DNA from 2 places in the Lysinibacillus sp. A1 genome. Region 2 is predicted to be linked to the other one. Evidence: riboswitches for the same ligand, from Rfam matches in the RefSeq annotation. Region 2 holds a riboswitch; the other holds the start of a gene.
What was found. A riboswitch is a leader RNA that binds a small molecule or an ion and turns the genes downstream of it on or off. The one in region 2 is predicted to bind cobalamin.
Positions count from the first base shown of each region.

Region 1: linked by a shared signal. The riboswitch ahead of PI85_RS15010 (ABC transporter substrate-binding protein) and the one ahead of mmgD (citrate synthase) in region 2 are both predicted to bind cobalamin.

Region 1 covers NZ_JSZM01000017.1:83,348-87,782, reverse strand. The annotation lists gene PI85_RS15020 (adenosylcobinamide amidohydrolase) at 1-677, opposite strand, end outside; gene PI85_RS15015 (iron ABC transporter permease) at 674-1,675, opposite strand; gene PI85_RS15010 (ABC transporter substrate-binding protein) at 1,672-2,643, opposite strand; cobalamin riboswitch at 2,787-2,968, opposite strand; gene PI85_RS15005 (acyl-CoA dehydrogenase family protein) at 3,028-4,435, opposite strand, start outside.
Region 2 covers NZ_JSZM01000035.1:74,837-79,271, reverse strand. The annotation lists gene PI85_RS21155 (ABC transporter ATP-binding protein) at 1-465, shown strand, start outside; gene PI85_RS21150 (ABC transporter ATP-binding protein) at 468-1,283, shown strand; partial or broken gene PI85_RS21145 (NUDIX hydrolase) at 1,326-1,812, opposite strand; cobalamin riboswitch at 2,044-2,239, shown strand; gene mmgD (citrate synthase) at 2,429-3,550, shown strand; gene PI85_RS21135 (bifunctional 2-methylcitrate dehydratase/aconitate hydratase) at 3,649-4,435, shown strand, end outside.

The sequences.
Region 1 (4,435 bases), on a different contig from region 2:
ACTTCATGTGGTGCCCCGAAAGCTCTCATTTGTCCACTTTCCATGAGCAATAATTCATCACAATAGAGAGAGGCTAAATTCATATCATGTAATACCATCACTACCGTTAAACCACACTCCACAGCTTCCTTCCGCACCATATCTAAAATTTGCCGCTGATGGGCAATGTCTAAATGATTTGTCGGCTCATCTAGCAGTAAAATTTCCGCAGTTTGAGCAAGAGCCTGTGCAACAAAAACTCTTTGCTGTTCACCACCCGATAAGAATTCCATCGGTGTATGCTCATAACGTTTTATGCCTGTTTGCAGCATTGCATGTTGAACTGCTTGTTCATCTTGCTCAGACCAACTTGAAAAAAAGCCTGTTTGATGTGGATAACGTCCAAGCGAAATAGCCTCTCTTACACTGTTTGAGAAAGCGTTCGCATGGAGCTGTGGTAAAACAGCCATTTTTTTTGCTAAAGCACGGGCATTGTAGGAAAGAATGCTTTTTCCATCAATAGAAATCGTGCCCTCAACTGCTGGTAGAATACCACTCATTACCTTTAATAATGTTGATTTCCCACTACCATTTGGCCCTAAAATGCCAAGAATCTTTCCTTTTCCAACTGTAAAGCTTATATCATTGACGATCGGTACGTCTTCATAACCACCTGATAGATGTTCAACAACAATCACGCCCGTACCCCCTTGCCTCTTCGTTGCTTATAAAAAATATAGGAAAAAACAGGCGCTCCAATAAATGCAGTAATGACACCAATGGGCAGTTCCCTTGGCAAGATGATGGTTCTTGCAACTAAATCACAAATAATAAGTAATGTTGCCCCATTAAAAAATGATAATGGAAGTAAATGACGGTGATCAGAACCCCAAATCATTCTTGTCATATGTGGTACAACTAACCCTACAAAGCCAATTGTGCCTGAAACAGCAACTGCTGCTCCAGTTAGCATGGAGCCACCTACTAAAATCAAATACTTACTTCGCTTTACATTGACACCTAAATGCTTCGCTCTTTCTTCCCCATATAACAAAACATTAAGCTCACGTCTCTGTGTCCACAGCATAAGGGAACCAACAATGACAAATGGGATAATCATTTGAACATACGGCCAGCCACGCATAGAAACAGAACCGAGTAGCCAGCCGATTACTTGGCGCAGTTCCTCTCCCGATAAAGCAATCATTAACGAGATTAACGATCCTAAAAATGAACTAAAGATAACACCTGTTAAAATCAGTGTTTCCATCTTTAAAGAACGGTCCACTACTCTAGCAAAGCTCATCACTATCACCATTGTAATGATTGCGCCTATCATGCTAAAGGTAGGTAAGGCATACAAGCCTACAACAGGCATAGAAATACTAAAAAAGATTGTCATGACTGCGCCGACAGAAGCACCAGATGAAATACCTAATGTATATGGATCTGCTAATGGATTTTTGAGCAAGCCTTGGAAAGCCGCTCCCGCAATGGCGAGAGAAGCTCCTACTAGCCCCGCTAAAAGCACACGGGGCAGGCGAATTTTCCAAAAGATATTGGCAGCTGTTTCATCAACTGACTGATTCCACAACACTTCTATCGGAATATGAACAGAGCCTATAGCGACGCCACACCAGATGCTAATGATAAGAAGCGTACATGTTAATACATAGGCTGTTGCTACTTTTTTCACTTAAATACCTCAGGGTAGATAGCTTTTGCTAATTCCTCAAGGCCATCCGCTAAACGTGGTCCCTGACGGCTTGTTGTGCTTTCATCTACTTGCACAATAGCATTATTTTTCACTGCATTTATTGTATCGAAACCAGCACGCTTTGGTATTTTTGTTAAAATATCAGGTACATAACTATATGTCACCACGATGACATCTGGATTTTTTGTGATAATTTGTTCTGCACCAATTTCATACCAATTATCACCGTCTGCTGCTACATTTTTTGCATGGATCATCTCCAGCATTGCGTTCATAAATGTGCCTTGTCCAGCTGTATAAATATTAGGTTCATCAGAGGCTTCTACAAAAACGTTCTTAGGTTCAACGTCTTTCACTTTCCCCTGAACCTCTTCCACTTTCGCCTTCATGTCAGCAATGATTTTTTCGGCTTCTGGTAATTTCCCTGTAGCACGCCCAAGCTGTTCAATCGTTGTATAGGTTTCATTAAAATCTTGGGCATTTTTTACAACAAATACTTTCACGTCCGCCGATTCTAGCTGTGCTATAGCTGATTCCGAAAGAGACATGCTAGATTCATGAGCAAAAACGATATCTGGCTTTAAGGCAATAATTTGTTCAATATTGTACTCCATGCCACCAACTTTTTCTTTTTCAGCTACCTCTGGTGGATAATCGTCGTTGTCTGTAACCCCTACTATTTCATCCTTTAAACCTAGGCCAAACAATATTTCTGTATTACTTGGAATAAGTGACACTATTTTCTCAGGAGGAGCCTCTAGTGTAATATCCTTCCCAATAGCATCCGTTATAGTCATAGGGAATGTTGCTTCTTCCGCCTTAGATGTTTCTTGTTGTGTTTGTTCTTTTGTAGGTGTGGAATTGTCTTTTTGTGCCTCTTGTCCACAAGCTGCTAGCAACCCTATCGTTAAAAATGCCGATACCCCTATTTTCCAAAATTTCTTCATGTGAATCCTCCTTCGTTGATTTGTGCGTTCAGGTGTTAGAAATATTGTTCCATCAAAATAAGACCCCTCATCTTCGAATGATGAGGGGTCAAAATCGCACCAAAAAACTGATACAAAATCCACCATCCTATCCTCGTAGGCTGTCATGTCTATGCTATAAAGGCAGGTCTCCTGGCTTGTGCATTACGTTTTTTCAAGCCTTCCCGAAATCTTCAGTGGCATCATTTGAAAAAACTCACACTTACAGTGGCGGGACCGCATCGGAATTACACCGATTTCCCTTTTCACTTTACATAAGTAAAGAACCTTTATACTATTCAGTTGATTTTATTATACATGAAATTAAAAAAAGTCGCCTCTATATCAAGGCGACTCCAAAGGTTATTAGACGATTTCAGCAAAATACTGTACGGTTTTCATCGGAGCACCAATCGTTCGTAATGACCAAGTTTGCTCTAAATAAACATCCGCTAGTTTGTCATATTTCCCACCAAATTTTTGTGCCCACTCAACGGCTACGACACTTTCATATAATTGAGCCATTTTTTTGGCAACATCCTTTGCTTCAAACGTTTTTGTCGCTTCATCGAGAGTACTAAAAATTTGTAAGGTTGCCGATAGTTTAGTTAATTGCTCTTGAACGATTTTCACTAATGAATGGTCTGTTAAAACTTCTAATCGCGCGCCCATCTCTTGAATAAACAATTCATGTGCCCTGTATTTATCCACTAAGCGAATAAGCTCCAAAGCTAGTATATTAGACGTACCCTCCCATACCGTCAACACTTGCGCATCTCTCAGTAAGCGTGGTGTTACAAAGTCCTCAATATAGCCATTCCCTCCATGTAGCTCAATTGCTTCACTTGCATAATGGACCGCTTGCTCTGCCGTTTCCTTTTTCATAATGGCAATATATAAACGGTTCATGATGATGTCTTGTTCTGTTCCCTGACCACTTGTCACTTTATCGTATAATTGAATAAGATCAAAAATCGTGGCTACTTCTACATGCAGCTTAGCGGCATATTTACCTAATGTATCCTGGATCATAGGATACTGTGTTAAAGGTTTACCAAAGGCATATCGATTTGACACATAGTGCTTCGCCTCTAAGAAGCCACGGCGCATAATACCAATGGATGCCACAGCATTACAAATTCTTGATAAATTAAGCGCCTCCAGCATATAATAAATCCCTTTATTTTGATCACCAACTACATACGCGAGTGCTCCATCAAACTCAACCTCACCAGATGGAACGGCTTTCACACCTAATTTATCTTTTAGTCGTCGAATACGAAGATGGTTAGCCGATCCATCTTCATTTCGCCATGGAACTGCAAATAGGGTTAATCCTTTAGAGCCTGCTTGTGCACCCTCTATTCGTGCCAATACCATTGCAACCCCACACATCCCTGCATTGGAGGCAAAATACTTTTCACCATAGAGGCGGTATTCATTCTCCACAAGTTTTGCTTCTACTACATTCGCACCAACATCCGAGCCTCCTTGTCGCTCTGTTAAAAAAGTCGCTCCCTCATATAGCTCCATATCGCCTGTTGCACAAACATGCGGTAAGAAGCGCTGCTTAACTTCTTCCTCTGCATAATGGTCTAATAAATAGGCAGTGGCCATCGTTAACGTCACAGGGCAATAAAAACCGGGCTCTGCATGTGACAGTAAATAACCTTGTGCAAAACTATAGACATAATTCCCTTTGTGACCTAGTTGGGGAATATCTTTATGCACATAGCCAACAATCCCCGTATTATATGTCTCCTCAATTGTTTTT
Region 2 (4,435 bases):
ACCATTGAAAGTCATTTTCGTGAATCATTAAAAGCTCATTTTGCTATAACTAAAAATGAAATAAGACAAATTGCTATTGAAAGCATGTCAAAAGTTAATTTACCTAATCCTGAGCGCCTTTTACACTATTATCCATTCCAATTAAGTGGGGGAATGCTACAGCGTGTGATGATTGCTTTGTCACTGGCAATTCAAGCCTCGGTATACATAGCTGATGAGCCAACGACAGCTCTTGATACAGTCAATCAAAAGCAGGTTTTGACATTATTTGATCGTATTCGCCTGGAAACACAGGCAGCCATCCTTCTTGTGACACATGATTTAGGCGTTATCGCTGAACTTGCTGATGATGTAGCCGTGATGTATAAGGGGAAAGTAATTGAACAAGCGAATGTCTATGATTTTTTTGATGCCCCTCAGCATCCTTATACAAAGAAACTATTACAATCCCGAATTATGTTTTAGAGGTGAAAAGATTGAAGCTACTAGAAGTGAGAAATATTGAGAAGAACTATGCACATAGACCGTTCATATTCAAGCGAAGACAGGAAACTCCTGTATTACAGAAAGTATCATTTTCACTTCAGGAGGGGGAATGCTTAGGGATTGTTGGACAAAGTGGCTCAGGAAAAAGCACATTGGGCCGAATTATATTAGGGATGGAAAGGCCAACAGCCGGTGAGCTTCTATTTCAAGGGGTTAATCTTTATGATGCCACTAGCCAACAGAAAAAAATGATACGGAGAGATTTACAAGCAGTCTTTCAAAATAGCTATCATTCATTAAATCCAAAGCACAACATTTTTCAAATTTTAGAGGAACCATACCTAAATTTCGAGCATTATAGCTCAGCTGAGAGACATTATAAGGTAAAGGAATTACTTGATCATGTAGAGTTAGAAAAATCTATTGCTGAAAAGTATCCTTCCCAGCTAAGTGGGGGACAACAACAGCGTGTTAACATTGCAAGAGCGCTTGCCTTACATCCAAAATTAATAGTTTTAGATGAAGCCATTAGTAGTTTAGATATGATTTTGCAAAAACATATCATTCAATTACTACAGACACTACAAAAGGATTTGCAACTTGCCTACATTTTCATCTCTCATGACCTACAGGCTACACGCTTTATTTCAGATCGCATCCTTGTCATGCAAAATGGTCAGCTAGTAGAGGAAAGTATGAAAGGTAAACCATTTAAGCATTCCGCATCACTTGAGCTATGCAACGCGATTTTACCCACTCACCCTCGCGAAAGAATTCACAAGAATACTAGTATCTGAAATACCTTTGCGAATAAAATCCTTATTAAAATTCTTACATTGTTATTTGGAAAGCTTCGTAAAGGAGCTTTCGAACCCCCATATTTTACCCTCTAGGTTGTTTAAGAGAGCGACCGTCCTCTGTTCCATATTATTCGGAAGTTCTTCCTTACTGAAATAGGTGAGGCTTAAGCTCTCACCATCTTTCATTTCCAATACACCCCTTACATGTTTAGCTCTATAAAGGTGAATGACTGTATAGATTTCATCGCCATTCGGATAACAGTAGTAATAATCAGGTCCTGTAAAAACACCGATAAACTCAAACTCTTTAGCCACGAGTCCAGTTTCCTCATAAAGTTCACGCGCAGCAACCTGCTCTAATGTTTCGTTTATTTCCATTGAGCCGCCAGGTAATCCCCAATCCAATGTATCTGAACGATGTTGAAAGAGTATTTTCTTATCATCATTTAACAACAAGAACTGTCGAACCAACGTTTATAATCGGTCTATTACCGATAAGCTTTCTTAATTCTGTTATATAGCCCATCCCGTCACTCCTCGTTTCATCGTAATGCAAAACAAATCGCTTTTTTAAAGCAGACTTCATAAATATAGCTCCATTGGGATTGATTAACAATCTTTTTTTGAGCGAAATAATGCTTAAATATGCAGAATAGTTCGTCAAAAATGAAAAATAGCTTTTTATAATCAGTCTTTTCTGAATTTTACCTATATTGATTGTTTGGAAACCTCTATGTTAAGGTAAAAAGACAAATTGAATATGCTAAATTTTGGTGGTTCAAATGGATTTGATTCCATTTGATTAAAAGGGAAGTTGGTGTGAGTCCAACACTGTCCCGCAACTGTATGTAGGAGTTCCATAACGAGACCACTGTTTTGTTCTTCAAAACGGGAAGGTGTTATAGGAATGTTGATGATAAGTCAGGAGACCTGCCGCTAAATAAGCATCAATTGACCTACGAGGATAGGGAGGTGTTAGCTACTGTATGATGAGTGTGAATGGATGTAAGTTCACTGTTTTTTGTTCTGTCATACTTTTGTAGATTAACAACTTCTAAAGGGGTAGAAGTTGTTTTTTTGTTGTTCTTTCGAGTTTGAATGGTAACGCTTACAAGAATGATTAAACAAAGGGGTTGTAATCCATGGAGTTAACGTATTCACCAGGTCTTGATGGAGTTATTGCTGCGGAAACAAAACTGTCTTTCTTAGACGTAGTAGAAAGCCAAATTGTTATACGGGGCTACGATTTGATTGAACTATCTCAGCGATATTCCTATTTAGATATTGTCCATTTATTATTGCACGGAAACCTACCAACTACGGAGCAACAAGCTGACTTACGGGATAAATTGAAAGAAAACTATCACGTTCCACAAGAGCTTGTTCAAATTTTTAACTTATTACCAAATGGGACACATGCTATGGACGGCCTTAGAACTGGAATTTCAGCGTTAGCAGGGTATGATCAGCACATCAATGATCGATCGACTGAAAGGAATGTAACACGAGCATATCGACTTTTAGGTGGAATGCCCAATATCGTTGCAAATAGCTACCGTGTATTAAATGGTCAAGAGGTAGTAGAACCGGATAGTGAGCTTTCATATAGTGCTAATTTTTATTACATGATTACTGGAAGAAAACCAACACCATTAGAAGAAGAAATTTTTGACCAATCACTTGTTTTATATAGTGAACATGAAATGCCGAATTCGACTTTTGCTGCTCGTGTTATTGCCTCCACACAATCCGATCTGTATGGTGCTCTAACTGGTGCTGTCGCATCATTGAAAGGAAATTTGCATGGTGGGGCGAACGAGGCAGTCATGTATATGCTGCTTGAAGCTAAGACTGTGGAAGGCTTTGAAGCGATGCTGAAAAACAAGCTCAAAAATAAAGATAAAATAATGGGCTTTGGCCATCGGGTCTATATGAAAAAAATGGACCCAAGAGCGCAGATCATGAAAGAAGCTTTGTATAAATTATGCTTGGAGCAAGGTGATGACCGCTTATATCACATGTGTGAAGCTGGTGAAAAAGTGATGGTGGAGGAAAAAGGCTTGTATCCAAATTTAGATTATTACGCTGCGCCAGTGTATTACATGCTGGGCCTACCAATTGAATTATATACGCCTATTTTCTTTGGCTCTCGAACGATCGGTTTATGTGCACATGTGATCGAACAACATGACAATAATCGATTATTTAGACCTCGTGTTCATTATATAGGCGAGCGTCATAACCTTGAAGAATTGTCGGTATAATCAAGTTTTAACAACTCGCCACAGAGCTGATGGACATTCTGACCAATGCCCATCAGCATACTAGTATATCAAATGCATACCTTGAAAGGAAGATATAGATGATTAAAACGAATGAAAAAACGATGACAGACCAGCTTCTTATTGATATTGCGGATTATGTATTAAACACAAAGATTACGAGCGAAGAAGCTTACGAAACGGCTCGATATGTTTTATTGGATACGTTAGGTTGTGGCATTTTAGCTTTACAATATCCTGAATGTACAAAACTTCTAGGTCCTGTAGTACCAGGTACAGTCGTTCCAAATGGTACTCGTATTCCAGGAACATCCTATGTCCTTGATCCAGTAAAAGGTGCCTTTAATATCGGTTGTATGATCCGTTGGTTGGATTATAACGATACATGGTTGGCGGCAGAATGGGGGCATCCTTCTGATAATCTAGGTGGCATTTTAGCTGTAGCCGATTATTTGAGTCGTGTACGTGTTGCAGAAGGGCAAGAGCCTCTCCAAATAAAAGACGTTTTAGAAATGATGATTCAAGCTCATGAAATACAAGGAATACTTGCACTCGAAAATAGCTTAAATCGTGTTGGCTTAGATCACGTCTTATTTGTCAAAATAGCGACAACAGCTGTAGTAACAAAGGCTTTAGGTGGCACTCATCAAGAAATTGTCAATGCCTTATCAAATGCTTGGATTGATAATTCAAGTTTAAGAACCTATCGACATGCTCCTAATACAGGCTCTAGAAAATCATGGGCTGCTGGCGATGCTACAAGCAGGGCCGTACAACTAGCAATGATGGCTGTGAAGGGGGAAATGGGCTATGCAACTGCATTGTCTGCACCAGGCTGGGGATTCCAAGATGTGCTCTTTAATAAGG